2 regions of the Schumannella sp. GW821-FHT10F01 genome follow, and region 1 is predicted to be linked to the other one. Evidence: predicted binding sites of a transcription regulator. Region 1 holds the regulator's gene; the other holds the start of a gene.
What was found. The regulator LexA, encoded in region 1, represses DNA repair genes until DNA is damaged. The targets are predictions, from matches to a motif close to TCGAACANNTGTTCGA.
Positions count from the first base shown of each region.

Region 1 (14,476 bases):
TGGTCGACGTTCCCGGCACTGCGCGACGCGGTCGTCCGCGTGCGCGAGGCGCGCGAGCTGCGGGGGGAGCGGTCGCTCGCGTCGCTGCTCGTCCCGGTGCTCGAGCAGACGGTCGAGCGGGCCATCGCCCTCGGCGCCGCGATGGAGCTGCGCGGCTTCGCCGCCACGCGACCGGCACGACCGCGGGATGACGCCGGCGCCGACGATGACGTCGCCGCCGGGGCCGCCGTCGTGCTCGACGGCGCCGCACTCGGCTTCGCGGGCCGGACCGTGCTCTCCGGACTCGACCTCGAGCTCCCCGCGGGCGCACTGACGCTCGTCAGCGGACCGACCGGCTCGGGCAAGTCGACGCTGCTGCGCGCCGTCAGCGGGCTGCACCAGCACCTCGACGACGGCGAGCAGTCCGGTCGGATCCTCGTCGCCGGCGTCGACCGCCTCGCGGTGCCGCCGCGGGATACGGCCGCGGTGGTCGGCGTCGTGCCGCCGGTGCCGCTGTCGTTCGTCGCCGACTCCGTCGCGGGGGAGCTCGGCTTCGCGCTCGCCGTGCGCGGGGATGACGCGGCCGCGATCGACCGCCGGGTCGCGGAGGTCGCCGCCGAGCTGCGCATCGAGCACCTCGTGGGGCGTCCGGTCACCGCGCTGTCGGCGGGGGAGGCCTGCCTGGTGGCCATCGGCGGCGCCCTCGCCGCCCGCCCGCGCGTGCTGCTGCTCGACGAGCCGCTCGCCGACCTCGACGCGGCGGCGCGGGTGCGCATCGTCGAGGTCGTGGATCAGCTCGCGCACCGCGACGGGGTCTGCGTCGTCGTCGCGGACCACGCGATCGCCGAGTGGGCCGCGGTGGCGGACGCCCGGATCGTGCTCGCGGGCGGCACGGCGCGTCGCCTCGCGCGCGGATCCGGGTCTGAACACGGGGCCGGCCCGGACTCCGACCTCCGTCTCGGCGGCGAGGAGACCACGCAGACCACGGAGGCCGCGGGGGCGACGGACGCCGCCCCCGCCCGCCCGCCGATCGCCGAGATCCGGGGCGTGACGGTCCGCCACGCGGGCGTCGCCGCCGTCGAGGACGCGCGCCTCTCGCTCGCGGCGGGGGAGCTCGTCGCACTGACCGGTCCGAACGGGGCCGGGAAGAGCACGCTCCTCCGGGCGATCGCGCGACCGAGGGAGACGGGCACGGTCCTCGTGGATGGCGGCGACGTCGCGTCCCTCCGCCGGCGGGAGCGCCGTGGTGCCGTCGCGCTCGTGCCGGAGGCGTTCGACGACCTGCTGTTCGCGACGAGCGCCGCGGGGGAGTGCCGCCGCGCGGACCGCCGGGCCGCCGCCGGCGCCGCGCCGACCGCGGCGGTGCTGCAGCGCCTCCTGGCGCTCGACGACGCGGACCTCGACGAGCTGCTCGACCGGCATCCGCGCGACCTGTCTTCCGGCCAGCGGCTCTGCCTCGTCATCGCCGTCCAGCTCTCCGCGCGCCCGCGCGTGCTGCTCGTCGACGAGCCGACGCGCGGCCTCGACCCGGCGGCGCGCCGGACCGTGGGCGCGGCTCTGATGCGGGCGGCCGAGGACGGCGCGGCGGTGCTCTTCGCGACCCACGACGCCGGGTTCGCGGCGCACCGGGCCGGTCGCGGCATCGCGATGGGCGCCGGGCGCGTGCTCGAGGCGGAGGCCGCCCGATGAGCCGGCGCTGGACCGGGTGGGCGCTCGCCGCCACGAGCCTCGCGGCCCTCGCGGGCTTCGCCTGGCCGCTCGTCGTGGCCGCAGTCCCGGAGGAGGCCCAGGCGGCCGTGCCGGTCGTCGCCGTCGCGCTGCTGCCCGCCCTCGTCGTCGCGGTGGCCCTGCTGCTCGACCGCGAGATGCACAACGCCCGCACCGTCGCGATGCTCGGCGTGCTCAGCGCGGTCGGCGCCGCCGTGCGCATCGCGAGCACCGGCGTCGGCGGCGTCGAGGCCGTCTTCATCGTCCTGATCCTCGCCGGCCGCGCCTACGGCGCCCGCTTCGGCCTGCTGCTCGGCATCACGACGATCGCGCTGTCGTCCGTGCTCTGGGGCGGCATCGGGCCGTGGACGCCGTTCCAGGCCTTCGCCTGCGGCTGGGTCGCCGCGGGCGCCGGCCTGCTGCCGCGCACCGGCGGACGGACGCCGCGGCGCCGGGCGGTCGCGGAGACCGTGCTGCTGGCCGGGTACGGCGTGGTCGCGGCCTACGCCTTCGGGCTCATCATGAACCTCTGGTTCTGGCCGTTCGCCGTCGGATCGGGCACCGGCCTCTCGTACGAGCCCGGCGCGCCGCTCGGCCGCAACCTCGCGTCGTTCGGGCTGTACTCGCTCGTCACGTCGACCCTGACCTGGGACACCGTGCGGGCGATCACGTCCGCCGTCGGCATCGCGCTCGTCGGACCGGCGGTGCTGTCCGCCCTCCGCCGGGCGCGGCTCGGCGGCGCCGGACGCGGCGCCGCGGCGGGCGTCAGACCGAGAAGTAGCGCGCGTCCGGGTGGTGGAACACGAACGCGTCCGTCGACTGCTCCGGATGCAGCTGCAGCTCCTCCGACAGCTCCACCCCCATCCGCTCGGGCTTGAGCAGCTCGACCACCTTGCGGCGGTCCTCCATCTCCGGGCACGCCGGGTAGCCGAGCGAGAAGCGGGCACCCCGGTAGCGCACCTTGAGCATGCCCTCGAGGTCCGTCGGGTCCTGGGCGGCGTAGCCGAGCTCCGCCCGCACCCGCGAGTGCCAGTACTCGGCGAGCGACTCGGTGAGCTGCATGGTGAGCCCGTTGAGCTCGAGGTAGTCGCGGTAGCGGTTCTCGGCGAACAGCCGCGCGGTCACCGCGTCGACGGCGGAGCCCGCGGTCACGAGCTGCACGCCCAGCACGTCGACCTGCCCGGAGTCCTTCGACCGGATGTAGTCGGCGAGGCAGAGGTGCTCGTCGCGGCGCTGGCGCGGGAAGCTGAAGCGCATCCGCTCGGTGCCGACCGCGCCGCCCGATCCGCCGTCCGGCGAGAGCAGGCCGGGCACGCCGAGCGCGCCCGTCGGGTCGTCGCCGTGGTGCAGCACGACGAGGTCGTCGCCCTCGGAGTAGACCGGGAAGTAGCCGTAGACGACGGACGCGTCGAGGATGCCCTCGGTGAGGATGCGGTCGAGCCAGTAGCGCAGGCGCGGCCGACCCTCCTGCTCGACGAGCTCCTCGTAGCTGGCGCCGTCGTCGCCGCGGCCCGGCTTGAGCCCCCACTGCCCCATGAACGTCGCGCGCTCGTCGAGGAACGCGGCGTACTCGGCCAGCGCCACGCCCTTCACGATCCGCGTGCCCCAGAACGGCGGGGCGGGGATCGGGTTGTCCGCGGCGACCGCCGACCGCGCCGGCATGTTCTCCGGCTCGGTGGTCTGCGGGGTGGTGCGGGCGTGGATGCGCTTCTTCAGCGCGGGGAGACCGACCGACTCCGGCTCCGCGCCGCGCGCGATCGCGACCAGCGGCTCCATGAGCGCGAGGCCCTCGAAGGCGTCGCGGGCGTAGCGCACGGTGCCGTCGAACTGCGACTGGAGGTCGTCCTCGACGAAGGTGCGCGTGAGCGCGGCGCCGCCGAGCAGCACCGGCCAGCGGGTGCCGAGCCCGCGGGACGACAGCTCCTGCAGGTTCTCCTTCATCACCACGGTCGACTTCACGAGCAGGCCGCTCATGCCGATCACGTCGGCGCCGTGCTCCTCCGCGGCCTCGATGAAGGCGCTGAGCGGCTGCTTGATGCCGATGTTGATCACGTCGTAGCCGTTGTTGGTCAGGATGATGTCGACCAGGTTCTTGCCGATGTCGTGCACGTCGCCGCGCACCGTGCCGAGCACGATCGTGCCCTTGCCGGAGGCCTCCGTGCGCTCCATGTGCGGCTCGAGCAGCGCGACCGCGGTCTTCATGACCTCGGCGGACTGCAGCACGAACGGCAGCTGCATCTCGCCCTTGCCGAAGCGCTCGCCGACGACCTGCATGCCGGCCAGGAGGTGCACGTTGACGATCTCGAGCGCGGTGAGGCCGCCGGCCATCGCCTCCTCGAGGTCCGCGTCGAGCCCCTTGGCGGCGCCGTCGATGATGCGCCGCTCCAGCCGCTCGCCGACCGGCAGGGCCGCCAGCTCGGCCGCGCGCTGGTCGCGCAGCGCCGCGGAGTCGACGCCCGCGAACAGGTCGAGCATCGTGGCGAGGGGGTCGTAGGTGACCGAGCCGTCCTCGGCGCGCTCACGGCGGTCCCAGACCAGGTCGAGCGCGACCTTGCGCTGCTCGTCGGAGATGGAGGCCAGCGGCACGATCTTCGCGGCGTTGACGATCGCGGAGTCGAGGCCGGCCTCGACGGCCTCGTGCAGGAACACGGAGTTCAGCACCGAGCGGGCCGCCGGGTTGAGGCCGAACGACACGTTCGAGACGCCGAGCGTGGTGTGGATGCCGGGGTACTTCGCCGTGATGCGGCGGATCGCCTCGATCGTCTCGATCGCGTCGCGCCGGGTCTCCTCCTGGCCGGTGGCGATCGGGAACGTCAGGGCGTCGACGATGATGTCGTCGACGCGCATGCCCCAGTCGCCGACGAGCGCGTCGACGAGCCGCGAGGCGATGCGCACCTTGTCGTCGGCGGTGCGCGCCTGGCCCTGCTCGTCGATGGTCAGCGCGACGACCGCGGCGCCGTGCTCCTGGACGAGCGGCATGATCCGGCCGAAGCGGGAGTCCGGCCCGTCGCCGTCCTCGAAGTTGACCGAGTTGACGACCGGGCGGCCGCCGATGAGCTCCATGCCGGCCTGCAGCACCGCCGGCTCGGTCGAGTCGACGACGAGCGGCAGCGTCGAGGCGCTCGCGAGCCGCGAGACGACCTCGCGCACGTCGGCCACGCCGTCGCGCCCCACGTAGTCGATGCAGACGTCGAGCAGGTGGGCGCCCTCGCGCACCTGGGCCCGCGCGATGTCGACGCAGTCCTCCCAGCGCGACTCGAGCATCGCGTTGCGGAACGCGAGGGAGCCGTTCGCGTTCGTCCGCTCGCCGATCGCCAGGTAGGAGGCGTCCTGGCGGAACGGCACGTGCTGGTAGAGGCTGGCGACGCCGGCCTCCACCTCGATCGCGCGCTCGCGGGCGGCGGTGCCGCCGATCCGCTCGACGACCGCGCGGAGGTGCTCCGGGGTCGTGCCGCAGCAGCCGCCGACGAGGCCGAGGCCGAACTCCTTGACGAACTGCTCGTGCGCGGTCGCGAGCTCGTCCGGGGTGAGCGGATAGCTCGCGCCGTCGGCCGTGAGGATCGGGAGGCCGGCGTTCGGCATGCACATGACGGGCACGCGGGCGTGCTGCGACAGGTGGCGGAGGTGCTCGCTCATCTCGGTCGGGCCGGTGGCGCAGTTGAGGCCGATCATGTCGATGCCGAGCGGCTCGAGCGTGGTGAGCGCCGCGCCGATCTCGCTGCCCATGAGCATCGTGCCCGTGGTCTCGACGGTGACCTCCACGAAGATCGGCACGCGCACGCCGGTCTCGACGATGGCCTGCTTGCAGCCGTTCACGGCCGACTTCGTCTGCAGCAGGTCCTGCGAGGTCTCGATGAGCAGCGCGTCGGCACCGCCGCGGATCAGGCCGACGGCCTGCTGGGCGAACGTCGTCTTGAGGTTCTCGTAGGTCGTGTGGCCGAGGCTCGGCAGCTTCGTGCCGGGGCCCATCGAGCCGAGCACCCAGCGCATCCGGCCGTCGCGCGCCTCGAACGACTCGGCGGTGCGGCGGGCGATCGCGGCGCCGGCCTCCGCGAGCTCCTCGATGCGGTCCTCGATGCCGTAGTCGGACAGGTTCGACCAGTTCGCGCCGAACGTGTTCGTCTCGATCGCGTCGATGCCGGTCTCGAGGTAGGTGCTGTGCACGTCCGCGACGATGTCGGGGCGGGTGACGTTGAGGATCTCGTTGCAGCCCTCGTGGTGCTGGAAGTCCTCAATGCTCGGCTCGACGGCCTGCAGCATCGTGCCCATGGCGCCGTCGGCGATGACGACGCGGGAGCGGACGGCGTCGAGGAGCGCCTGCGACCGCTCCGGACGGGGCACGCCCTCGATGTCGAGCGGGGAGCGGGAGACGAGCGTCGGGGGCACCCGCATAGGGTAGCCGCGGCCCGCTCCGGATGCTCGGCGGCGGGCCTCCGGCGGGCCGGCGGCCGGCCTCCCGCGGGCCTCCGGCGGCCGCTGAAACCGGGCGTCATCTTCGACGCGCGGCGGGGCGCCTCGCTACGGTGGAACGGTCGTCCGACGGGCGGCAGGACCGAAGCCGAGCCCGGCATGCGTCCCTCACGCGATTCGAGGAGACCATGACCGAGACACCCGTGTTCCCTGCCGGCACCATCCTGGGCTACCCGCGACTGGGCCGCCGCCGCGAGCTCAAGCGCGCGGTCGAGTCCTTCTGGGCCGGCCGCATCGACGCCGAGGCCCTCGAGGCCGAGGCCGCCGGGCTCCGCACCGCCACCCGCACGCGGCTCGCCGCCCTCGGCCTGGGCCGCGGCGACTCGGCGATCCCGGAGTCGTTCAGCTTCTACGACCAGGTGCTCGACGCCGCCGTGACCGTCGGGGCCATCCCGGCGCGGTTCGCCGACCTGGCGGACGACGAGGGCCGCGTCGACCTCGCCGGCTACTTCACGCTCGCGCGTGGCGAGGGGGAGCGTCCGCCGCTCGAGATGACGAAATGGTTCGACTCGAACTACCACTACCTGGTGCCCGAGATCGGACCCGGCACGGCGTTCCGGCTCGCCTCCGACCGCCTCGTGGAGCAGGTGCGCGAGGCCCATGCGGAGGGCCTGGTCACCCGGCCCGTCATCGTCGGCCCCGTCACCCTGCTCGCGCTCGCGAAGGCGGAGGACGGCGCCCCCGAGGGCTTCGACCCGCTGTCGCGGCTCGCGGACCTGCTGCCCGTCTACCGCGAGCTGCTCGGGCGACTCGCGGAGGCCGGCGCCCGATGGGTGCAGCTCGACGAGCCGGCGCTCGTGAGCGAGTCGCTCCCGGCGTCGTCCGAGGCCCTGCGGGACGCCGCCCGGACGGCGTACGCCGCGCTCGGCGCGGACCGTCCGCTCGGCATCCTCGTCGCGGCGCCCTACGCGGCCCTCGACGCGGCGCTGCCGGTGCTCGCCGACGCGCCGATCGACGCGATCGCACTCGACCTGGTCCGCGGCGCGGTGCCGTCGGGCATCACCACCGACAAGGTGCTGGTCGGCGGCGTGATCGACGGCCACAACATCTGGCGCGGCGACCTGGCGGGCGCGTTCTCGCGTCTCGAGGAGCTGCGCGCCGTGTCGCCGTCCATCGCCGCCGGCACGTCGACGAGCCTGTTCCACACCCCGCACGACGTGGAGGACGAGCCGCAGCTCGACCCGCGGCTGCGGTCGTGGCTCGCGTTCGCCGACCAGAAGGTCGAGCAGGTCGCCGTGCTGGCCCGCGGGCTCGTCGATGGCCGGGACGCGATCGCGGCCGAGCTCGACGCCGCGGCCGCGGCGCTCGAGGACCGGCTGTCGGCCCCCGGCGTGCGCGACGGGGCGGTGCGGCAGCGCGCCGCTACCCTCGCCGAGGCCGATCGCACTCGCGGCGACGCCGCCGCACGGCGCACGGCCCAGGAGGCCGCGCTCGGCCTGCCGCTGCTGCCCACGACGACGATCGGGTCCTTCCCGCAGACCGGCGACATCCGGCGCGAGCGGGCGCGGTTCGCCGCCGGGCAGATCACCGACGACGAGTACACCGGCTTCCTCCGCGACGAGATCCGCCGCGTCGTCGACCTCCAGGAGCGGATCGGGCTCGACGTGCTCGTGCACGGCGAGCCGGAGCGCAACGACATGGTGCAGTACTTCGCCGAGCACCTCGACGGCTTCGCGGTGACGCGGAACGGCTGGGTGCAGTCGTACGGCTCGCGCGCGACGCGGCCGTCGATCCTCTGGGGCGACGTGTCGCGGCCCGCGCCGATCACGGTCGAGTGGTCGGTGTTCACGCAGAGCCTCACGGCGAAGCCGGTGAAGGGCATGCTGACGGGACCGGTGACAATCCTCGCCTGGTCGTTCGTGCGCGACGACCAGCCGCTCGGCGACACGGCCGATCAGGTAGCCCTCGCGCTGCGCGACGAGATCGCCGACCTCGAGTCCGCCGGCATCCGGATCGTGCAGGTCGACGAGCCGGCGCTGCGGGAGCTGCTGCCGCTCAAGGCCGCGGACCAGCCGGCCTACCTGGACTGGTCGGTCGGCTCGTTCCGGCTCGCCACGGCCGGGGTCGCGGACGCGACGCAGATCCACACGCACCTCTGCTACTCCGAGTTCGGCGTGGTCATCGACGCGATCGACGGCCTCGATGCCGACGTCACCTCGATCGAGGCGGCGCGCTCGCGGATGGACGTGGTGCGGGATCTCGAGCGCAGCGGCTTCTCCCGCGGCATCGGACCGGGCGTCTACGACATCCACTCGCCCCGCGTGCCGGGCGTCGACGAGGTGACCGAGCTGCTCGAGACCGCCCTCACGGGCGTGCCGCGCACGCTGCTCTGGGTGAACCCGGACTGCGGGCTCAAGACCCGCGGCTACGACGAGACGGTCGCCTCGCTCGAGAACGTGGTCGCCGCGACCCTGCGCGTGCGGGGGCGGGTGGCCGCGGGGGTCTGAGCCGGGAGTGCCGGGCCGGGCGTGCGGACCGGTCGCGCCGGCTCGCGGGCATACAGGCGAGCGGCCCCCGCCCGGCATGCAGGCGAGCGACCCGCTCGGCACGCAGGAGACGCACGGCGGATGTCCGTCGCGCGGCTGATCCGGACGCGCCCGCCCGCTCCCGATACTGAGCCGTGCCCTTCACCCCGAGCCACGCGGCCGCGGCGCTGCCGTTCCTCCGCACGCCGCTGCCCGCCGCGGCGCTGGTGCTCGGCACGATGGCGCCGGACCTCCCGTACTACGCGCCGCTCGGCGTGCCGCGCGGGCTGACCCACTCGCTGCTCGGCGCCGTCACGGTCGATCCGCTCATCGCCCTCGCAGCGCTCGCGCTCTGGTGGGGGGTGCTGCGCGCGCCCGTCGTCGACCTCGCACCCGACGCGCTGCGCGAGCGGATGCCGCCCCGGCCCGTACTCGGACGCGGACGCACGGCGCTCGGCACCGCGGTCCGCACGGCGCTCCTCGCGCTCGCGGCCGCGCTGATCGGGATCGCGACCCATCTCGCGTGGGACTGGTTCACGCATCCGGACGGGCTCGCGACGGTCCTCCCGCTCTGGAGCACACGGCTCGGGCCGCTCGAGCTCTCCCGCTGGCTGCAGCACGCGTCGACGGTCGCGGGACTCGTCGTGCTCGCCGTCTGGGCGGCGCGCTGGATGCGGTGCACGGCACCGGAGCCGCGCCCCGCGACGACACCGCCCCGGCTGCGGCACGCGGCGCGGGCGGCCGTCGCCGGCACGTGGGTGCTGCTCGCGGCCGGCGTCTGGGCGGCCGGGATACTCGGCGGCGCGGGTCCGCTCACGCCGTCGCTCGTATTCCGGGTCGCCGTCGTGTCGATCGGCGGCGCCGTCGCGCTGGCGGTGCTCCTGTGCCTGGCGTGGCACGTGGTCCGGCGCCGCGAGGCACGACGAGTCGGGCCGACGAGCGAGCCGTCGACCGGGGCGACGAGTGCATAGTCGAGCACGACGACGAATGCCGCGTCGGCGGTCCGGCCGTCGACGCCGGGCGCGGGGGAGACCTCCGGCTAGACGGCGCGGAGGATCGCGACGACCTTGCCGAGCACCTCGGCCTGGTCGCCGAGGATCGGCTCGAACGCCGTGTTGCGGGGCAGCAGCCAGGTGTGGCCGTCGCGCTGCCGGAACACCTTGACGGTCGCCTCGCCGTCGAGCATGGCGGCGACGATCTCGCCGTTCTCGGCCGTGTTCTGCGTGCGCACGACGACCCAGTCGCCGTCGCAGATGGCGGCGTCGATCATCGACTCGCCCGACACCTTGAGCATGAAGAGCTCGCCCTTGCCGACCAGCTGGCGGGGGAGCGGGAAGACCTCCTCGACCTGCTGCTCCGCGGTGATCGGCACGCCGGCGGCGATGCGGCCGACGAGCGGCACCATCGCGGCGTCGCCGACCGGGGGCGCGGAGTCGGCGGGGGACTCGGAGCCGGGCAGGTCGATGAGCACTTCGAGCGCACGGGGCCGCTTCGGGTCGCGGCGGAGGTAGCCGCTGAGCTCGAGCTGGTTGAGCTGGTGCGTGACGCTGGAGAGAGACGACAGGCCGACGGCGTCGCCGATCTCGCGCATGCTCGGCGGATACCCCTGGCGCGCGACGGAGAGCTGGATCGCCTCCAGGATCGCCAGCTGCTTCTCGCTGAGGCTGCGTCGGCGGCGCGTGCCGCCGGCCGCTGACGGTCCGCTCGTGGGCTGGTCGCTCATGCGCGTCTCCCGATGTCGGTGGCATCTGGTGATGTGTGTCCAGACATTCGGAACTGTATCCGGTCCAGGGTGTCGTACCAAACATCCGTTCGAGTGTGTCGCGATGTCGGTGGATGCCGATATCCCTGTTTCCGAGGGCGGAACCGGCGGATCGGCCGGAGCGGAGCCGCAGAGCAGAAGGGGTTGAACATGCGTTCGATAGAAGATACATTCGAAACACAGGTTCGACCCGGCACTCCCGGCCGAGTGCCGGGCGGACCTGTCCAGACCATCGCACGCACACGCACGAGCACCATCTCCCCCGACATCAGCAGCCAGGAGGCAGCCATGAGCGCCATCGCCATCGGAACCGGGATCCGCCGCACCGCCGCCCCTGCCCGCCCGGTGCGGCGTCCGGTCTCCACTGCCGCGACCTCGTCGACCGCGACGGGTCCGCGCCTGCGGATCACGCGCCGCGGCCGTGCCGTCGTCGCCGTGCTCATCGCCACGCCGCTCGCGTTCGGCGCCGTGGTCGTCGGGCTCGGCCAGGCCGCCGCAGCCGACCAGGCCGGCCCGCACGCCGCCTCGTCCGCGACCGGCGACTTCGCCTACGTGACCGTGCAGCCGGGGGACACCCTCTGGACGATCGCGGGCGACGTCGCTCCCGGAGCCGACCGCCGCGTCGTCGTCGACCGGATCGTCGACCTGAACCAGCTCGCGTCCGGCGACCTCCGCGCCGGCGAGCGGATCGCCGTCCCGACCGACCTGGGTCGCTGAGCCCGCTCGCGGCTAGCACCGGTCGACCCCCTGCCGCTCGGTAGGCTCGGCGGGTGAGTCCGCTCTCCGATCTCCCGATCCGCGACGACCTCCGCGGGCAGACGCCGTACGGCGCACCGCAGCAGCCGGTCCGCTACGCGCTCAACGTCAACGAGAACACGCACCCGGTGCCGGAGGATGTGGCCCGCTCGGTCGTCGAGGCCGTCGCCGGCGCGATCCTCACGATCAACCGGTACCCGGACCGCGAGTTCACGCTGCTCCGCGAGCACCTCGCGTCGTATCTGTCGACCGCAGGCGGTCCCGGCTCGGGCGTCGAGCCGCAGTACGTCGATCCGGCGCAGGTCTGGGCGGCGAACGGCTCGAACGAGGTGATCCAGCACATCCTCCAGGCGTTCGGGGGCCCCGGCCGCTCGGTGCTCGGCTTCCCGCCGACCTATTCGATGCACCCGATCATCGCCGCGGGCACGGGCACCCGGTGGGTTCCGGCGGAGCGCGACGCCCGGTACGCGATCTCGCCCGAGACGGCCGTCGCGGCGATCGAGCGCGAGCGTCCGGACCTCGTGTTCTTCTGCGCCCCGAACAACCCGACCGGCACGGCGCTGGCGCTCGAGACCATCGCGGCCGCCTACGACGCGACCGGCGGCATGGTCATGGTCGACGAGGCCTACGCCGAGTTCATGCCCGAGGGCACCCCGACGGCGCTGACCCTGCTGCCCGGCCGCGAGCGGCTGCTCGTGTCGCGCACCATGAGCAAGGCCTTCGCCTTCGCGGGCGGCCGCGTCGGCTACCTCGTCGCCGATCCGGCCGCGATCGACGCGCTCCGGCTCGTCCGGCTGCCCTACCACCTGTCGGCGCTGACGCAGGCGGCGGCGGTGGCCGCGCTCCAGCACGCGCCCGAGATGCTCGCGATGGTCGGCGACATCCGGGGCCAGCGCGACCGGCTGCTCGGCGAGCTCGCCGAGCTCGGCTACTCGCCGTACGACAGCCACGCGAACTTCGTGCTGTTCGGCGGGGTCGACGATCCGCACGCGACCTTCGAGGCGCTGCTCGAGCGCGACATCCTCGTGCGCGACGTCGGCATCCCGAACGCCCTCCGCGTCACGGCCGGCACCGAGGCGGAGACCACCTGGTTCCTCGAGTCCCTGCGGGCGCTCGGGCCCGGGGGCGCGCCCGCGCGCAAGTAGGCTGAGCGCATGAGCCGCAGCGCCTCCCTCACCCGCTCCACGAGCGAGTCGAGCATCGAGCTGAGCATCGACCTCGACGGCACGGGCACGTCCGACATCTCGACGTCGGTGCCGTTCTTCGACCACCTGCTCACGGCGTTCGCGAAGCACTCGCTCGTCGACCTGACGGTGCGCGCGACGGGCGACACCGACATCGACGTGCACCACACGGTCGAGGACACCGGCATCGTGCTCGGGCAGGCGATCCGCCAGGCCCTCGGCGACAAGTCGGGCATCGGCCGCTACGGCGACGCGCTCGTGCCGCTCGACGACGCCCTCGCGCAGGCGGTCGTCGACGTGTCCGGACGCCCGTACCTCGTGCACGGCGGCGAACCGGAGGGGTTCGCGCTGCACCTCATCGGCGGCCACTTCACCGGCTCGATGGTGCGGCACGTCTTCGAGGCGATCGCGTTCAACGGCGGCCTGACCGTGCATGTGAACCTGCTCGCGGGCCGCGACCCGCACCACATCGCCGAGGCCGAGTTCAAGGCGTTCGCGCGTGCGTTCCGGGCCGCGGTGGAGCCGGATGCGCGCGTGCGCGGCATCCCGTCGACGAAGGGCGCGCTGTAGTGGCGCGTCCGTCCGTCGTGGTGCTCGACTACGGATCCGGCAACGTCCACTCCGCGGTCAAGGCGCTCGAGCTGGCCGGCGCCGACGTGGAGCTCACCGCCGACCGCGCCGCGGTGATGGAGGCCGGCGGACTGCTCGTGCCGGGCGTCGGCGCCTTCGCCGCGGTCATGGGCGCGCTGCGCGCGGTGCACGGCGACGAGCTCGTCGACCGCCGGCTCGCCGGCGGCCGCCCGGTGCTCGGCATCTGCGTCGGCATGCAGGTGCTGTTCGAGCGCGGCATCGAGCGCGGCACCGACACCGAGGGCCTCGGAGAATGGCCCGGCGTGGTCGACCGCCTCGACGCGCCGGTGCTGCCGCACATGGGCTGGAACACCGTCAGCGCCGACGCGGACAGCGTCCTGTTCGACGGCATCGCCGACGAGCGCTTCTACTTCGTGCACTCCTACGCCGCGCGCGAGTGGACGCTGGAGCCGGACGCGCGCCGCGCGGCGCCGACCGTCACCTGGGCCGACCACGGCGGGCCGTTCGTCGCGGCCGTCGAGAACGGCCCGCTCGCGGCCACGCAGTTCCACCCCGAGAAGTCCGGCGCCGCCGGCATCCGCCTGCTGACGAACTGGATCCGATCGCTGTGACCGACCGCCTCATCCTCCTGCCCGCCGTCGACGTGGCCGACGGCCAGGCCGTGCGCCTCACCCAGGGCGCGGCGGGGTCCGAGACCTCCTACGGCGACCCGGCCGACGCCGCCGCGGAGTGGGTCGAGCAGGGCGCGGAGTGGATCCACCTCGTCGACCTCGACGCGGCGTTCGGCCGCGGCGACAACCGCGCCGTGATCCGCCGCGTGATCGACCGCATCCCGGAGGGCGTCAGCATCGAGCTCTCCGGCGGCATCCGCGACGACGCGTCGCTCGAGGCCGCGCTCGCGACCGGCGCCCGCCGCGTCAACCTCGGCACGGCCGCGCTCGAGGACCCGGAGTGGGCCGACCGCGTCGCCCGCGACTACGGCGACCGCGTCGCCGTCGGGCTCGACGTGCGCGGCGAGACGCTCGCCGCCCGCGGCTGGACCCGGGAGGGCGGCAACATCTGGGAGGTGCTCGCGCGCCTCGAGGCCGCCGGCTGCGCCCGCTACGTCGTGACGGATGTCGCCCGCGACGGCATGCTCAACGGCCCGAACCTCGAGCTGCTGACCGCGATGACGGAGCGCACCGGCAAGCCGGTGATCGCCTCCGGCGGCGTCTCGAGCCTCGACGACCTGCGCGCGCTGCGCGACCTCGTGCCGCTCGGGGTCGAGGGCGCCATCGTCGGCAAGGCCCTCTACGCCGGCGCGTTCACGCTGGCCGAGGCGCTGGAGGTCGCCGGCCGGCCGTGAGCTCGGAGGCCGGAGGTGCGGACAGCGCCGGCACGCCGTGGGCGGGCCGGCGGTTCGAGCCGAACCCGGCCGCCGGCGACGACGGGAAGCCGGATCCGCGCCTGATCGAGGCCCTGCGCCGGTTCCGCGCGCACGAGCTCGCGCAGCAGGACGTGCTCGAGGCGCTCCGGGGCGCGCGCCTGCTCGTGCCGCTGCTCGCAGAGCGCGGCGACGAGGG
Region 1 covers NZ_JBXASM010000006.1:60,729-75,204, reverse strand. Annotated here, with positions in the region: gene AC1RSJ_RS08705 (ATP-binding cassette domain-containing protein) at 1-1,668, shown strand, start outside; gene AC1RSJ_RS08700 (ECF transporter S component) at 1,665-2,564, shown strand; gene metH (methionine synthase) at 2,452-6,072, opposite strand; gene metE (5-methyltetrahydropteroyltriglutamate--homocysteine S-methyltransferase) at 6,285-8,603, shown strand; gene AC1RSJ_RS08685 (DUF4184 family protein) at 8,777-9,592, shown strand; gene lexA (transcriptional repressor LexA) at 9,661-10,344, opposite strand; gene AC1RSJ_RS08675 (LysM peptidoglycan-binding domain-containing protein) at 10,672-11,100, shown strand; gene AC1RSJ_RS08670 (histidinol-phosphate transaminase) at 11,154-12,284, shown strand; gene hisB (imidazoleglycerol-phosphate dehydratase HisB) at 12,294-12,893, shown strand; gene hisH (imidazole glycerol phosphate synthase subunit HisH) at 12,893-13,525, shown strand; gene priA (bifunctional 1-(5-phosphoribosyl)-5-((5-phosphoribosylamino)methylideneamino)imidazole-4-carboxamide isomerase/phosphoribosylanthranilate isomerase PriA) at 13,522-14,259, shown strand; gene AC1RSJ_RS08650 (SseB family protein) at 14,256-14,476, shown strand, end outside.

Region 2 (14,476 bases), on a different contig from region 1:
GACAGCGGTCGCGGTCTCCGGACCGACCGGCTCGGCGCCCGTGGCGACCCCGTTCACCTACGTCGCGCCGCCGCAGCTCAGCGGCGTGACTCCGGCTTCGGGGCCGGCCGCCGGCGGCACGACCGTGACGCTGACGGGCAGCGGGTTCTCCGGCGCCCCGATCGTCACCTTCGACGGCGTCGCCGCGACCTCGGTCACGGTGGACTCGCCGACCCGGCTCACCGTGATCAGCCCGGCGCACGCACCCGGCGCCGTCGACGTCCGCGTCGACCAGCCGGCGGGCAGCTCCACGCTCTCGGCCGCGTACGCCTACGTCGGCACCGAGGCGCCGACCGTGACCGGCGTGCAGCCGGCGAACGGGGGCATCGGCGGCGGCACCGAGGTCACCGTCACCGGCACCGGGCTCACGGGCGCCACCGGCATCGACTTCGGCGGCGTCGCGGGCACCATCGTGTCGGTGTCGCCGACCGCGATCGTCGCCATCACCCCGCCGCATGCGGCCGGGGCGGTCGACGTGACCGTGCAGCACCCGAACGGCGACGCGAGCCTGACCGACGGCTTCACCTACGACCCGGCCGCGCCGGCGATCACCGCGGTCGACCCCGACCACGGCCCGCAGGACGGCGGCAACATCGTGACCATCAGCGGACCGGGCCTCGGGGCAGCGACGGGCGTCGAGTTCGGCGGCACGCCGGGCACGGCCGTGACGCCGGCCGGACCGGATGCGGTGACCGTCACCGCGCCCGCGGGCGGCCCCGGCGTCGTCCCGATCCGCGTGCTGCTGTCGACCGGTCCCGTGGTCGCGACCGACGCCTACACGTACGACGGGGACGAGCCGCCGGCCATCGACTGGACGGATCCGACCTGGGCCTGGGAGACGGGCGGCATCCGCATCCGGATCGGCGGCCAGGCGCTCGGCGACGCGACCGAGGTCGACTTCGGCGGCGAGCTCGGCACCGACATCGAGCGCATCGACGACGACACCATCAGCGTGATGGTGCCCGAGCACGACAGCGGCGTCGTCGATCTGCGGGTCACGACTCCGCGGGGACCCGTGCTCCGGTTCGCGGCGTTCCGCTTCGTCGCGCTGGCGGATCCCGCCCCCACGGCGACGGCGCTCTCGCCGTACAACGGTCCTGCGACCGGCGGCACCCTCGTCACGATCACCGGTACCGGGCTGCTCGCCACGACCGGCGTGACGTTCGGCGGCGTCGCGGGCACCGACCTCGAGATCGTGGACGACACCACGATCCGGGTCGTCGCGCCGGCGCATGCGGTCGGCGCCGTCGACGTGGTCGTCACGACCGCGGCCGGCGACGCTGCTCCGCTCACCTACCTCTACACAGGCTCCGGGGTTCCGGGCGGCGGTTCGGGTCCGTCGTCCACCTCGGTCGGTGGACTCGCGTCCACCGGCGTCGATCCGTCCGGCGGGATATTCGGGGCGCTCACGGCCATCGTCGTGGGTGCAGCCGCCGTGATGATCGGCGTTCGGCGCCGCCGGCTCTCGTAGCCCGGCGCCCGGCCGGGGGCGGCGCTTCGGGTGCGCCTCCCCCGGCCCCATCATGCCCTCCGCGCGGTCCGGCGCGGGTGCCCGACGGGTGGTCGCGCGGGCTCTCCACCGGCGCCGTCGGGGCCCGGCCGGCGTCGGCGGGGTCGCGTAGTCTGAGCGGGTGGTCACCGCCCTCTACCGCCGCTACCGGCCGGAGACGTTCTCCGAGCTGATCGGCCAGTCGCAGGTGACCGATCCGCTCCGGACGGCGCTCCGCACCGACCGGGTGAACCACGCCTATCTCTTCAGCGGTCCGCGCGGCTGCGGCAAGACGACGTCGGCGCGGATCCTCGCCCGCTGTCTCAACTGCGCGACCGGCCCCACCGACACCCCGTGCGGCGAGTGCGCCTCGTGCGTCGAGCTCGCCCGCGACGGCGGCGGCTCGCTCGACGTGATCGAGATCGACGCGGCCAGCCACAACGGCGTCGACGACGCCCGCGACCTGCGCGACCGCGCCGCCTTCGCCCCGGCGCGCGACCGCTACAAGATCTTCATCCTCGACGAGGCCCACATGGTGACCTCGCAGGGCTTCAACGCGCTGCTCAAGCTCGTCGAGGAGCCGCCGGAGCACGTGAAGTTCATCTTCGCGACGACAGAGCCCGAGAAGGTCATCGGCACGATCCGCTCGCGCACGCACCACTACCCGTTCCGGCTCGTGCCGCCCGCGACGATGCTCGACTACCTGCAGGAGCTCTGCGAGCAGGAGGGCGTCTCGGTGCAGCCGGGCGTGCTGCCGCTCGTCGTGCGCGCCGGCGGCGGATCGGTGCGCGACACGCTGTCGCTGCTCGACCAGCTCATCGCGGGCTCGGAGGACGGCGTCGTCGGCTACGAGCGCGCCGTCGCCCTGCTCGGCTACACGCCCGCCGCCCTGCTCGACGAGGTGGTGGACGCCGTCGGTGCCGCCGACGCCCCGGCCGCCTTCGCCGCCGTCGACCGCGTCGTGCAGACCGGCCAGGACCCGCGCCGCTTCGTGGAGGACCTGCTCGAGCGGCTCCGCGATCTCATCGTGGTCGGCGCGACGGGCGGCGACGCGGGTGCGGTGCTCCGCGGTGTGCCGCAGGACGAGCTCGACCGGATGTCGCAGCAGGCGACCTCCTTCGGCCAGGCGGAGCTCTCCCGCGCCGCCGACGCCGTCAACGCCGCGCTGACCGAGATGACCGGCGCGACCTCGCCGCGGCTCCACCTCGAGCTCATGCTCGCCCGCCTGCTCGTGCCCGCCGCGGACGCGACCGGCCGCGGCGCCCTCGCGCGCGTGGAGCGGCTCGAGCGCCGTGTCGGTATCGATGCGCCCGCCGGTGCATCCGCGCCGCCGTCCGGGGCGCCCGCTCCGGCGTCCGGCGCATCGGCGCCGGGTCGGAGCGCACCTCCGGCGCCCGCCGCGACGGCGTCGTCCGCACCGGCACCGGCTCCGGCACCGGCTCCGCTCCCCGAGGAGGCCCGCCAGAGCCGTCTCGAGCGGTCGCCCGCGGCACCGGCGAGTGCGACGAAGGCGGCACCCGAGGACTCGGCGGCACCCGCCGCATCCGCCCCGGACGCACCCGCCCCGCCCGCGGCAGCGCCCGCCGCCGAGCCGCGCCGTGCGGAGCGTCCCGAGGCGCCCGCCGCCGTCGGACCGCTGAGCCTGCAGCAGGTGCGCGACGCCTGGCCCGAGGTCATCGAGGCCGTCTCGCGCACGAGCCGCAAGTCGTGGATGGCCGTCTCGACCTCGCAGGCCCGCGAGCTGCGCGAGGACGTGCTCACCGTGACGTTCCCGAGCGCCGCCGACGTGTCCGCGTTCAAGACCGCGCAGCCCGGCTCCGACAGCGCGAGCGAGCACCTCCGCGCCGCGATCCTCGAGGTGCTCGGCACCCGCGTGAAGTTCATCGCCCGGCCCGACGGCCCGGCCGCGGCCCGTGCGGCCGCGGCGCCCGCACCCGCGGCGCCTCCCGAGCCCGCGGCGTCGGACGCCGGCGGCTGGTACGTCGCGCCGATCCCGGACGGCGCGTCCGCCTCCGCCGACTCGGCGTCCGGGGCCACGCCCGACGGGGGCTCCGCGAGCGCCCCGGATGACGGCCCCGCCGCCTGGAAGGCCCCGCTCTCGGATCCCGCGCCGGCCGCGGCGACGCCTGCCCCGGCGACCGCGACACCGCAGGCCGGTGCGGCGGCTTCCTCCGCTGCGCCCGAGCCCGACGTCGCCGACGACGAGGAGCCGCCGGACGACGAGTACCCGCCGGACGACCCGGACGGCGCCCCCGCGGCGCCCGCCGCTGTGCCGACCGGCTCCCCGGCCCGCACCGCGCCGAGCGCCGCGGCCGCCGCGCCGACGACCCGTCCGGCACCGGCCGCCCGCACCGCCCCCGCGCCGACCACGCGACCCTCACGCTCCGCCGCGCCCGCGTCCAGCCGCTACGGCGAGGCCGTCGTGCGCGAGCTGCTCAATGCGAGCTTCCTCGAGGAGACGACAGTCGCGCCCCGCGTGCGCCCTGAGCCCTCGAGCCCCGAGTCGGAGGGCTGATGTACGAGGGGATCGTGCAGGAGCTCATCGACGAGCTCGGGCGCCTGCCCGGCGTCGGCCCGAAGTCCGCGCAGCGCATCGCGTTCTACATCGTGCAGACGGAGACCTACGACCCGACGCGGCTCAGCACCGTGCTCGCCGACGTGCGCGACAAGGTGCGCTTCTGCCAGCGCTGCGGCAACGTCGCCGAGGGCGAGCTGTGCTCGATCTGCCGCGATCCGCGCCGCCGGCAGGACGTCATCTGCGTCGTCGAGGAGGCGAAGGACGTCGTCGCCATCGAGCGCACCCGCGAGTTCCGGGGGCTGTACCACGTGCTCGGCGGCGCGATCAGCCCGATCGACGGCATCGGGCCCGACGAGCTGCGCATCACCCAGCTCGTGAAGCGGCTCGCCGACGGCGAGGTGACCGAGGTCATCCTCGCCACCGACCCGAACCTCGAGGGGGAGGCGACCGCCACGTACCTGAGCCGGCTGCTCATCGCCCCGGGGCTGACGGTGTCGCGGCTCGCGTCGGGGCTGCCGGTCGGCGGCGACCTCGAGTACGCCGACGAGGTCACGCTCGGCCGAGCCTTCGAGGGCCGCCGCGCGGTCGACTGACCCCGCTCCTTCGAGAGCCGCAGCGCGGCCGACTGACCCGCACGTCCGTCCCGGCAGTCGACTGACCCGCGCTCCCTTCCGGATCGAGCCTCAGCCCGCGGCGCCGTCCAGGGGGATGACGAGCAGCGAGCTCGTGGCCGTCGCGATGAGCCGGCCGGCCTCGTCCTCGACCGTCGCCTCGGCGAACATGACGCGGCGCCCGGGCTTCACGACCCGGCCGCGGCAGGTCAGCCGGCCCATCCCCGGTTGCGCGCCGCGGAGGTACTGCACCGAGAGGTCGATCGAGGTGTAGCCGACCCCGGCCGGCAGCAGCGACTGCACGGCGCAGCCGGTCGCCGAGTCGAGGATCGTGCAGAGCACCCCGCCGTGCACGGCGCCGATCGGATTGAGATGGAACTCCTGGGGCCGCACGGTGAAGACCGCCGTGCCCTCGGCGACCTCGCCGAGCTCGAAGTCCATGAGCCGCACGATCGGCGGCGGGGGCAGCTCGCCGCGGCTCATCGCCAGCAGGAACTCGAGTCCGGTCATCCCGCGGGAGGCCGCGAGCGGGGGAGCGGGATCCTCCCAGTCGAAGGTGCGCGTGCGGAGCGGATCGGTCATGCGCCGATCCTGCGACGCCGGCGCGCCGTGCGCGCGGATCTGCACGAACCCTCCAACGGCGGCGCACGGAGGGGCCTCCGCCGCTCGATAGGATCGACCCATCCCGTCCCGCACCATCGGAGTACCGCCGTGGCCCTCATCGTGCAGAAGTTCGGCGGCTCGTCCGTCGCGAACGCCGAGAGCATCAAGCGCGTCGCGAAGCGCATCGTCGAGACGCGCCGTGCGGGCAACGACGTCGTCGTCGCGGTCAGCGCGATGGGCGACACGACCGACGAGCTCATCGATCTCGCCCACGAGGTGACGCCGCTGCCGGATCCGCGCGAGATGGACATGCTGCTCACCACCGGCGAGCGCATCTCGATGGCGCTGCTCGCGATGGCTATCAAGAGCATGGGCCACGAGGCGCGCAGCTACACCGGCAGTCAGGCCGGAATGATCACCGACGCCCAGCACGGCGCCGCCCGCATCGTCGACGTCACCCCGGTGCGCGTGCGCGAGGCGCTCGATGAGGGCGCGATCGCGATCGTCGCCGGCTTCCAGGGCTTCAACCGCGACTCCCGCGACATCACCACGCTCGGCCGCGGCGGATCGGACACCACCGCCGTCGCGCTCGCCGCGGCGCTCGGCGCGGACGTCTGCGAGATCTACACGGACGTCGACGGCGTCTACACCGCCGACCCGCGCATCGTGCCGCGGGCTCACAAGATCTCCGCGATCACGAGCGAGGAGATGCTCGAGCTCGCGGCGGCCGGCGCGAAGGTGCTCTACATCCGCGCCGTCGAGTACGCCCGCCGGCACGGCGTGACACTGCACGTGCGCAGCAGCTTCAACAACCACGAGGGCACGATCGTCAGGAACGGCCCCGAAGGAGACAACGTGGAAGAGCCGATCATCACCGGCGTGGCCGGCGACCTCACCGAGGCGAAGATCACCGTCGTCGGCGTGCCCGACGTGCCCGGCAAGGCCGCCGAGATCTTCACGATCGTGGCGAAGACCGGCGCGAACATCGACATGATCGTGCAGAACGTGTCGGCCGCCGCCACCGGCCGCACCGACATCTCCTTCACGCTGCCGAAGTCCGACGGCCAGAAGGTGCTCACCGCCCTGACCGGCGAGAAGGGCGTGGTCGGCTTCGAGTCGCTGCAGTACGACGACCAGATCGGCAAGCTCAGCGTGGTCGGCGCCGGCATGCGCACGAACGCCGGCGTGAGCGCGCAGCTGTTCACGGCCCTCTCGGATGCCGGCATCAACATCGAGATGATCTCCACCAGCGAGATCCGCATCTCCGTCGTCACGCGGGCCGACACGCTCGCGCAGGCCTCGCGGGTCGTGCACACGGCATTCGGGCTCGACGCGGACGACGTCGCCGTCGTCCACGCCGGCACCGGCCGGTAGCCCTCCGCACGCGCCGGTAGACTCCGGCCATGAGTTCGAACGGCATCCGCCTCGGCGTCGTCGGCGCCACCGGCCAGGTCGGCGCAGTCGTGCGCCGCCTCCTCGAGGAGCGCGACTTCCCGGTCGCCGAGATCCGCTTCTTCGCGTCGGCCCGCAGCGCCGGCACGACGCTGCCCTGGAAGGGCGGCGAGATCGTCGTCGAGGACGCCGCCACCGCCGACCCGTCCGGACTCGACGTCGCCATCTTCTCGGCGGGCGCCACGATGTCGAAGGTGCAGGCGCCCCGCTTCGCCGAGGCGGGCGTGCTCGTCGTCGACAACTCGAGCGCCTGGCGGATGGACCCCGACGTGCCGCTCGTCGTCAGCGAGGTGAACCCGCACGCGCTCGACGAGGCCGTCAAGGGCATCGTCGCGAACCCGAACTGCACCACGATGGCCGCGATGCCGGTGCTCAAGGTGCTCGACGCCGAGGCCGGACTGACCCGCCTCATCGTGAGCACCTACCAGGCGGTCTCCGGCGCCGGCCTCGCCGGCGGCCGCGAGCTGCTCGCCGAGGCGGAGGCCGCGGTCGCGCAGGACGCGCTCGCGCTCGTGCAGGACGGTTCGGCCGTCGACTTCCCGGCCGCCGAGGCGTTCCCGGAGACCATCGCGTTCAACGTCATCCCGCACGCCGGCGACTTCCTCGGCGACGAGCCGGACGCCGAGACGGTCGAGGAGGCGAAGCTGCGCAACGAGTCGCGCAAGATCCTCGAGCTGCCGGACCTGCCGGTGAGCGGCACGTGCGTGCGCGTGCCCGTCTTCACGGGCCACTCGCTCTCGATCAACGCCGAGTTCGCCCGCGAGCTCAGCCCGGAACGCGCGCGCGAGCTGCTCGCGTCGGCGCCGGGCGTGCAGCTCGAGGACGTGCCGACGCCGCTCAAGGCGGCCGGCGCCGACCCGAGCCTGGTGGGCCGCATCCGCCGCGATGAGGGCGCCCCCGAGGGCCGTGGCCTCGCGCTGTTCATCAGCAACGACAACCTCCGCAAGGGCGCCGCGCTCAACGCGGTGCAGATCGCGGAACTCGTCGCGCAGCGGCTCGGCGCGCCCGTCGCCTGAGCCGCCCGGCCCGGGTCCCTGAGCCGGTCGAAGGGCCGTCGGCTCCGCGCCGCCGTCCGGAATAGGATGGGGGACGTGAGTGAGCCGATCGACGTCGCCCTGATCGGCGGGGGGATCATGAGCGCCACGCTCGGAACCCTGCTGAAGCAGCTCGAGCCCGGCTGGAGCATCTCCGTCTACGAGGCGCTCGGCGACGTCGCGGTCGAGAGCTCGAACCCGTGGAACAACGCGGGCACCGGCCACTCCGCCCTCTGCGAGCTGAACTACACGCCGCAGAAGGCCGACGGCTCGATCGACATCGCGCAGGCCGTCAAGGTCAATGAGCAGTTCCAGGTGTCCCGCCAGTTCTGGGCGCACCTCGTCGACCAGGGTCTGCTGCCGGACCCGTCGCGCTTCCTCAGCACCGTGCCGCACATGAGCTTCGTCTGGGGCGCCGACAACGTCGAATACCTCCGCAAGCGGTTCGAGGCGCTGCGCGACCACCCGCTGTTCGCCGGCATGGAGTTCAGCGACGACGCCCGCGTCATCCGCTCCTGGGCGCCGCTGCTCATCCCCGGCCGGGCGAAGAGCCAGCCGATCGCCGCCACCCGCTTCGCCGACGGCACGGATGTCGACTTCGGATCGCTCACCCGCATCCTGCTCGGCGGCCTCACCGACCGCGGCGCGAAGCTGAAGACCGAGCACCGCGTGATCGGGCTGAAGCGGCGGAACGGGCTCTGGCACCTCCGCCTCCGCCACGAGATCGGCGGCACGCCGGTCACCGTGGCGGCGCGGTTCGTGTTCGTGGGCGCCGGCGGCGGCGCGCTCAACCTGCTGCAGAAGGCCGGCATCCCCGAGATCCGCGGCTACGGGGGCTTCCCGATCAGCGGCGAGTTCCTGCGCACCGACGACCCGGAGGTCGTGGCGAAGCACTCGGCGAAGGTCTACGGCAAGGCGGCCGTCGGCTCGCCCCCGATGTCGGTGCCCCACCTCGACACCCGCGTCGTCGACGGCACCCCGAGCCTGCTGTTCGGGCCCTACGCCGGGTTCTCGACCAAGTACCTCAAGCACGGGTCGCTGCTCGACCTGTTCCAGGCGCTGCGTCCCGGCAACATCTCCACGTTCCTCGGTGCGGGACTGAAGAACCTCGACCTCGTGAAGTACCTGGTCAGCCAGCTGCTCGCGAGCCGCGAGGACAAGCTCGACGCGCTGCGCGAGTTCGCTCCGCACATCGAGCCCGCGGACTGGCGGCTCATCACGGCCGGCCAGCGCGTGCAGGTCATGAAGAAGGGCCCGGACGGCAAGGCCGTCATCCAGTTCGGCACCGAGGTCGTCAGCGGGGCCGACGGCTCCATCGCCGGCCTGCTCGGCGCCTCGCCCGGAGCGTCGACGGCCGTGCCGATCATGCTCTCGCTCGTCGAGCGCTGCTTCCCGGACCGCATGGACGCCTGGCGCCCGCGCATCCTCGAGATGGTGCCGACCTACGGCACGCAGCTCTCGGACGACCCGGCCGTCGCGGCGCGGGTGCAGGGCGAGACCGCCCGCGTGCTCGGCATCGGGTCACAGGCGATCTCGGCTCCCGAGAACGCCTGATCAGGGCCGGTATTCCGCACGCGGAATACGAACCGATCCGGCGCCGGGGGTTGACTCCTCCGACGAGCGGTGCCTAGAGTCACTCCCCGTGTGGATCTGACTCCTTCTCCCTCCCCGCGTCCGAGGCGTAGCCCGGCGGGGTCTTCTGCGGATCGAAGGACACCCCTGCATTGCGAGAAACGACCACGGTCGTCGTGCGCGCCGACGCCATCAGCCATTCCTACGGAGATCGCCGCGTGCTCCGCGATCTCTCCCTCACGGTCTCACCGGGCCGCCGCGTCGGCCTGATCGGCGAGAACGGGGCCGGCAAGTCGACGCTGCTGCGCCTGCTCGCCGGCGTCGAGTCGCCGGACAGCGGTGCCGTCACCGCGCCGACGCGCACCGGGCTGCTCTGGCAGGAGGTGCAGGTCGCGCCGGACGCCGTGCTCGGCGACATCGTCGAGCGCGAGCTCGCGCCGCTGCGGGCGCTCGAGCGCGAGCTGAAGGCCTCAGCACTCGCGATCGGGTCGGACCCGTCCGCCGACGACCGGTACGCCCGGGCGCTCGACGAGGCCGAACGGGTCGATCTCTGGAGCATCGACGCGCGCCGCGACGAGCTGCTCGACGGGCTGGGGGTCGGCGGGCTGCCGCTCGACCGCCCGGTCACGGAGGTCTCCGGCGGCCAGCGCTCCCGGGTCGCGCTGGCGGCGCTGCTGCTCGCCCGCCCGGACGCGCTGCTGCTCGACGAGCCGACCAACCACCTCGACGATGCCGCGGTCGCCTTCCTGACGACGCAGCTCCGCGCCTGGCGCGGGGCGATGATCTTCGCCAGCCACGACCGCGCGCTCCTCGACGAGGTGGCGACCGAGCTGCTCGACATCGACCCGTCGGCACGCGGCGGGGCGACCCGCTACGGCGCCGGAGCGGCCGGGACCGGCGCCTTCACGGAGTACCTCGCCGCGAAGGCCGCCGAACGCGCCCGCTGGGAGCAGCGCTTCGCCGAGGAGGGCGCCGAGCTGGCACGGCTCGACCGCTCGGTCGCCGTCACGGCGCGGGCGATCGAGAACGACCGCCCGCCGCGCGACAACGACAAGTTCCTGCACGACTTCAAGGGCGGCCGGATCGCGAAGCAGGTGTCGCGGCGCGTCCGCAACGCGGAGGGGCGGCGCGACGAGCTGCTCGAGTCGCGCGTGGACGCCCCGCCGCCGGTGCTCGCGTTCGCCGGCATCCCGTCCGGCGCGCAGGTGCTCGAGGACGAGGAGGCGCTGCTCCGTCTCGACGGCGTGCGCGTCGCGGGGCGGCTCGAGGTGCCCTCGCTCGCGATCGGGCCGGAGGATCGCCTGCTCGTGACCGGCGCGAACGGCGCGGGCAAGTCCACCCTGCTGTCGGTGCTCGCGGGCACGCTCCCCGCAGACGGCACCGTGCGGCGCCGCCGCGGCCTCCGGGTCGGGCTGCTCAGCCAGGACGTGCGCTGGGAGCGCCCGGATGCCACGCCCCGGGCGCTGTGGGAGCGCCGCGTCGGCTCGGCGCGGGCCGCGACGCTGCCCCTGGCCGATCTCGGCCTGCTCGCCGAGCCGGACCTCGACCGAGCCGTCGGGACCCTGTCGATCGGGCAGCAGCGCCGCATGGCGCTCGCGCTCGTGGTGGCGAAGCCGCCGCACGTGTTCCTGCTCGACGAGCCGACCAACCACCTGTCGCTGCGTCTCGCCTCGGAGCTCGAGGACGCGCTCGGCACCTACCCCGGAGCGGTCGTGATCGCCAGCCACGACCGCTGGCTCCGGGCCCGCTGGCACGGACAGGAGCTCGCGCTGGAGCGCGGGCGCATCATCCAGGAGGTGGCGGCATGACCGCGGCAGAGAACAGCACGGGCGGATCGGGCGCGGGTCAGGGCTTCGGGCTCGGAAGGAAGGCCCCGGACCCGGAGCAGGACCTCACGGCTCGGCGCCGCCTCGGGGGCGAGGAGGCCGTGCGGCTCCCTGGCGCCGACGGCGCCCCGCCCTCGGTGAGCGCGACCGGTCCGGCGCAGCCGGCCCACGACATCCGTCCGCAGAAGTCGGCGCCCCCGCCGCGTCGGATCGTCGCCCCGCGCCCTCGCTGACCGCCCTGGCGCCGGGCCCGCTCCGGGCCCGGCGCGGTCCGGCAGGGTCCGCCCGACCTGTTCCAATGCTGCGCATCGGCACGAGTGCGAGACGATGTTCCGCGTCATCCGTGACGATGCGCAGCATTGTTCGGAGAAGGGCATGCTGCCTTGCGTGCGGATCGAACGTGTGTTCGAATGTCGGCATGCGGTGGAGCGGACAGGAGCTGACGTCCGAATCGGATGCCGCCCTGCCCGGGCTCGCCCGGCTGAGCAATCTCGTGCGATCCACGACGACGCCGGAATTCGCGGGCGTCGTGTTCCACGAGGTGCTCGCGAAGAGCGCGCTCAACCACGTGCCGACCGCGGAGGCGCTGCCGTTCGGCTGGACGATCAATCCCTACCGGGGCTGCACGCACGCGTGCACGTTCTGCTTCGCCCGCAACACCCACACCTATCTCGACCTCGACGCGGGCGCCGATTTCGACAACCAGATCGTGGTCAAGGTGAACATCGCCGAGGTGCTCCAGCGTGAGCTCGCCCGGCCGTCGTGGGCCCGCCCGCCCGTCGCGCTCGGCACCAACACCGACCCGTACCAGCGCGCGGAGGGCCGCTACCGCCTCATGCCCGGCATCACCGCGGCGCTCGCCGCGTCGGGCACGCCGTTCAGCATCCTCACGAAGGGCACCCTGCTGCGCCGGGACCTGCCGATCCTGCAGGCCGCGGCCGAGCACGTGCCGGTCGATCTCGCCATGTCGATCGCCGTCTTCGACCCGGAGCTGCAGAAGTCCGTCGAGCCGGGGGCGCCGAGCGCCGACGCCCGGCTCGCCACGATCTCCGCGGCCCGGGAGGCGGGCTTCGCGCCCGCCGTGTTCCTCATGCCGGTGCTGCCCTACCTCACCGACAGCCGCGCCCACCTCGACGCGGCGCTGGCCCGGATCGCGGAGGCCGGCGCCGCGAGCGTCGCCTACTCCGCGCTGCACCTGCGCCCCGGCGCCCGCGAGTGGTACCTCTCCTGGCTGGAGCGGGAGCATCCGGACCTCGTCGGCCGGTACGCGGACATGTACCGCGGCACCGCGTACGCGCCGAAGGACTACCGGCGCTGGCTGGCCGAGCGCATCCGCCCGCTGCTGCGCCGGCACGGGCTCGACCGCACCCGCACGGAGCCCGCGACCGGGGCCATCCGGAGCCGCGGGCACGATGCCGCGACGACGGGCCGCGCGGGGGCCCGGCTCACCGGCGACGGACTGCTCGCCGCCGAGCTCACCCCCGCGGCGGCGGGCGCCCTGCAGCCGACGCTGTTCTGACCCGTCCGCTGCGGCCCGATGCCCAATACAGTTGATCCATGACAGCGGTGGACGGCAGGACCGCGGGCGGGCTCGCCCCGCGTGCTCCCGTCCGCCTGGCCATCCTCGACGACCACGAGGTGCTGCTCGACGCCCTCACCAGCTGGATCGAGACGAACGCCCCGGACTTCGACGTCGTGGTGTGCGCGCCGACCTGGCTGCAGCTCGTGCACAGCCCGCACTTCCCGACCGACCTCGTGTTCCTCGACCTCCAGCTCAGCGAGCCGGTGTCGATCGAGGCGCGCGTGCGCACCTGCCGCGCGGCCGGGGCGAAGGTCGTGGTGCTGACCAGCATCGACACCCGCGAGGCGCGCGAGCGCTCCCTCGCGGCCGGCGCCGCCGAGTTCCTCACGAAGGCCATGCCGATGGCCGAGGTGATGAACGCCGCGCGCCGGGTCATGGGCATCGAGTCCGGGGGCCTGGCGCAGAAGCAGTGGCGTCCGCTGCCGACCGGCGCGGTCGTCGACGCCCGCCCGAAGCTGAGTCCGGGCGAGGAGGAGGCGCTGCGCCTCTACGTCGCCGGCAACAGCACGGCCGAGGTGGCGCGCCACATGAACGTGCAGTACGAGACGGCGAAGACCTACCTGCGGCGCGTGCGCGAGAAGTACGCCCGCGTGAATCGACCGGCGGGAAAGAAGGCGGAGCTCATCCGCCGGGCCGCCGAGGACGGATATCTCCAGTAACGATGGCGAAGCTCTACTTCCGCTACGGGGCGATGAACAGCGGCAAGTCGACGGCGCTGCTCCAGGCGGCGTTCAACTACGAGGAGCGCGGGCAGCAGGTGCTGCTCGCGAAGCCGGAGGTCGACACGAAGGGGGAGTCGTCGATCGTCTCCCGCCTCGGGGTGTCGCGCCCGGTCGACTTCGTGATCTCGCCGGACGCCGTCGTGCTCGAGGAGTTCGCCGCCCGCCGGCGCGACATCATCACGAGCACCGGCCGCGACCTCAGCTGCCTGCTCGTGGACGAGGCGCAGTTCCTCAGCGAGGAGCAGGTGGACGACCTGCTGCGCATCGCGATCCTCGAGGGCGTGCCGGTGCTCGCCTACGGCATCCGCACCGACTTCCAGACGGTCGCCTTCCCGGGCAGCCGGCGCCTGCTCGAGGTGTCGCACTCGCTCGAGGAGCTCAAGACGATCTGCCGCTGCGGCCGCAAGGCGATCTTCAACGCCCGCGTCGTCGACGGCCGGTTCGTGTTCGACGGCGACCAGGTCGCGATCGACCAGGGCTCGGTCACCTACCAGTCGCTCTGCGGCCAGTGCTACCTCGACGAGAGCGACGGCGTGCTCAACAACGGCTGGCGCCCGCGCATCGACTTCTCGTACCGGTCGGCTCCCGACGCCGACTTCATGTAGGCCCGGCCGATCCCGCCACCCCGCCCTCAGCGGTCGAGCCGCCGCCAGGTGCCCTCGGAGACCACCTCGACCTCGCCGCCGACCACGCTGAGGGCCGTCGCGTCGTCGATCACGTACGCGGGCACGTCGATGAGCTGGAACCAGCGCTCGGCGGTGGCCATCGTGTTCGAGGGCAGGTGGGGGTTGTCGAGGTGCGGGAAGATCGCCTCGTCGATCAGCCCGAGCGTCGCGTCGCGCTCGATTCCGCCGTCCTCGGGCGGTATCCAGCTCATGAAAGGACGCCCGATCCGCGGCGTCATCACCATGCTGCCGGCGCTGACGCCGACCCAGACCGTGTCGTCGAGCTCGGGGAGCAGGTCGGCGAGGCCGGAGCGCCGCATCCAGTAGGCGAGGTAGATCGCGTCGCCGCCGTGCGAGAGCAGC
Region 2 covers NZ_JBXASM010000003.1:8,647-23,122, reverse strand. Annotated here, with positions in the region: gene AC1RSJ_RS04955 (IPT/TIG domain-containing protein) at 1-1,510, shown strand, start outside; gene AC1RSJ_RS04950 (DNA polymerase III subunit gamma and tau) at 1,671-4,043, shown strand; gene recR (recombination mediator RecR) at 4,043-4,639, shown strand; gene AC1RSJ_RS04940 (PaaI family thioesterase) at 4,730-5,239, opposite strand; gene AC1RSJ_RS04935 (aspartate kinase) at 5,369-6,634, shown strand; gene AC1RSJ_RS04930 (aspartate-semialdehyde dehydrogenase) at 6,664-7,728, shown strand; gene AC1RSJ_RS04925 (malate:quinone oxidoreductase) at 7,795-9,300, shown strand; gene AC1RSJ_RS04920 (ATP-binding cassette domain-containing protein) at 9,471-11,126, shown strand; gene AC1RSJ_RS04915 (hypothetical protein) at 11,123-11,377, shown strand; gene AC1RSJ_RS04910 (Rv2578c family radical SAM protein) at 11,563-12,663, shown strand; gene AC1RSJ_RS04905 (response regulator transcription factor) at 12,702-13,385, shown strand; gene AC1RSJ_RS04900 (thymidine kinase) at 13,388-14,053, shown strand; gene AC1RSJ_RS04895 (Type 1 glutamine amidotransferase-like domain-containing protein) at 14,080-14,476, opposite strand, start outside.
Region 2: a site for LexA is predicted at 11,539-11,554, ahead of AC1RSJ_RS04910 (Rv2578c family radical SAM protein). Genes of this name have one in related genera too.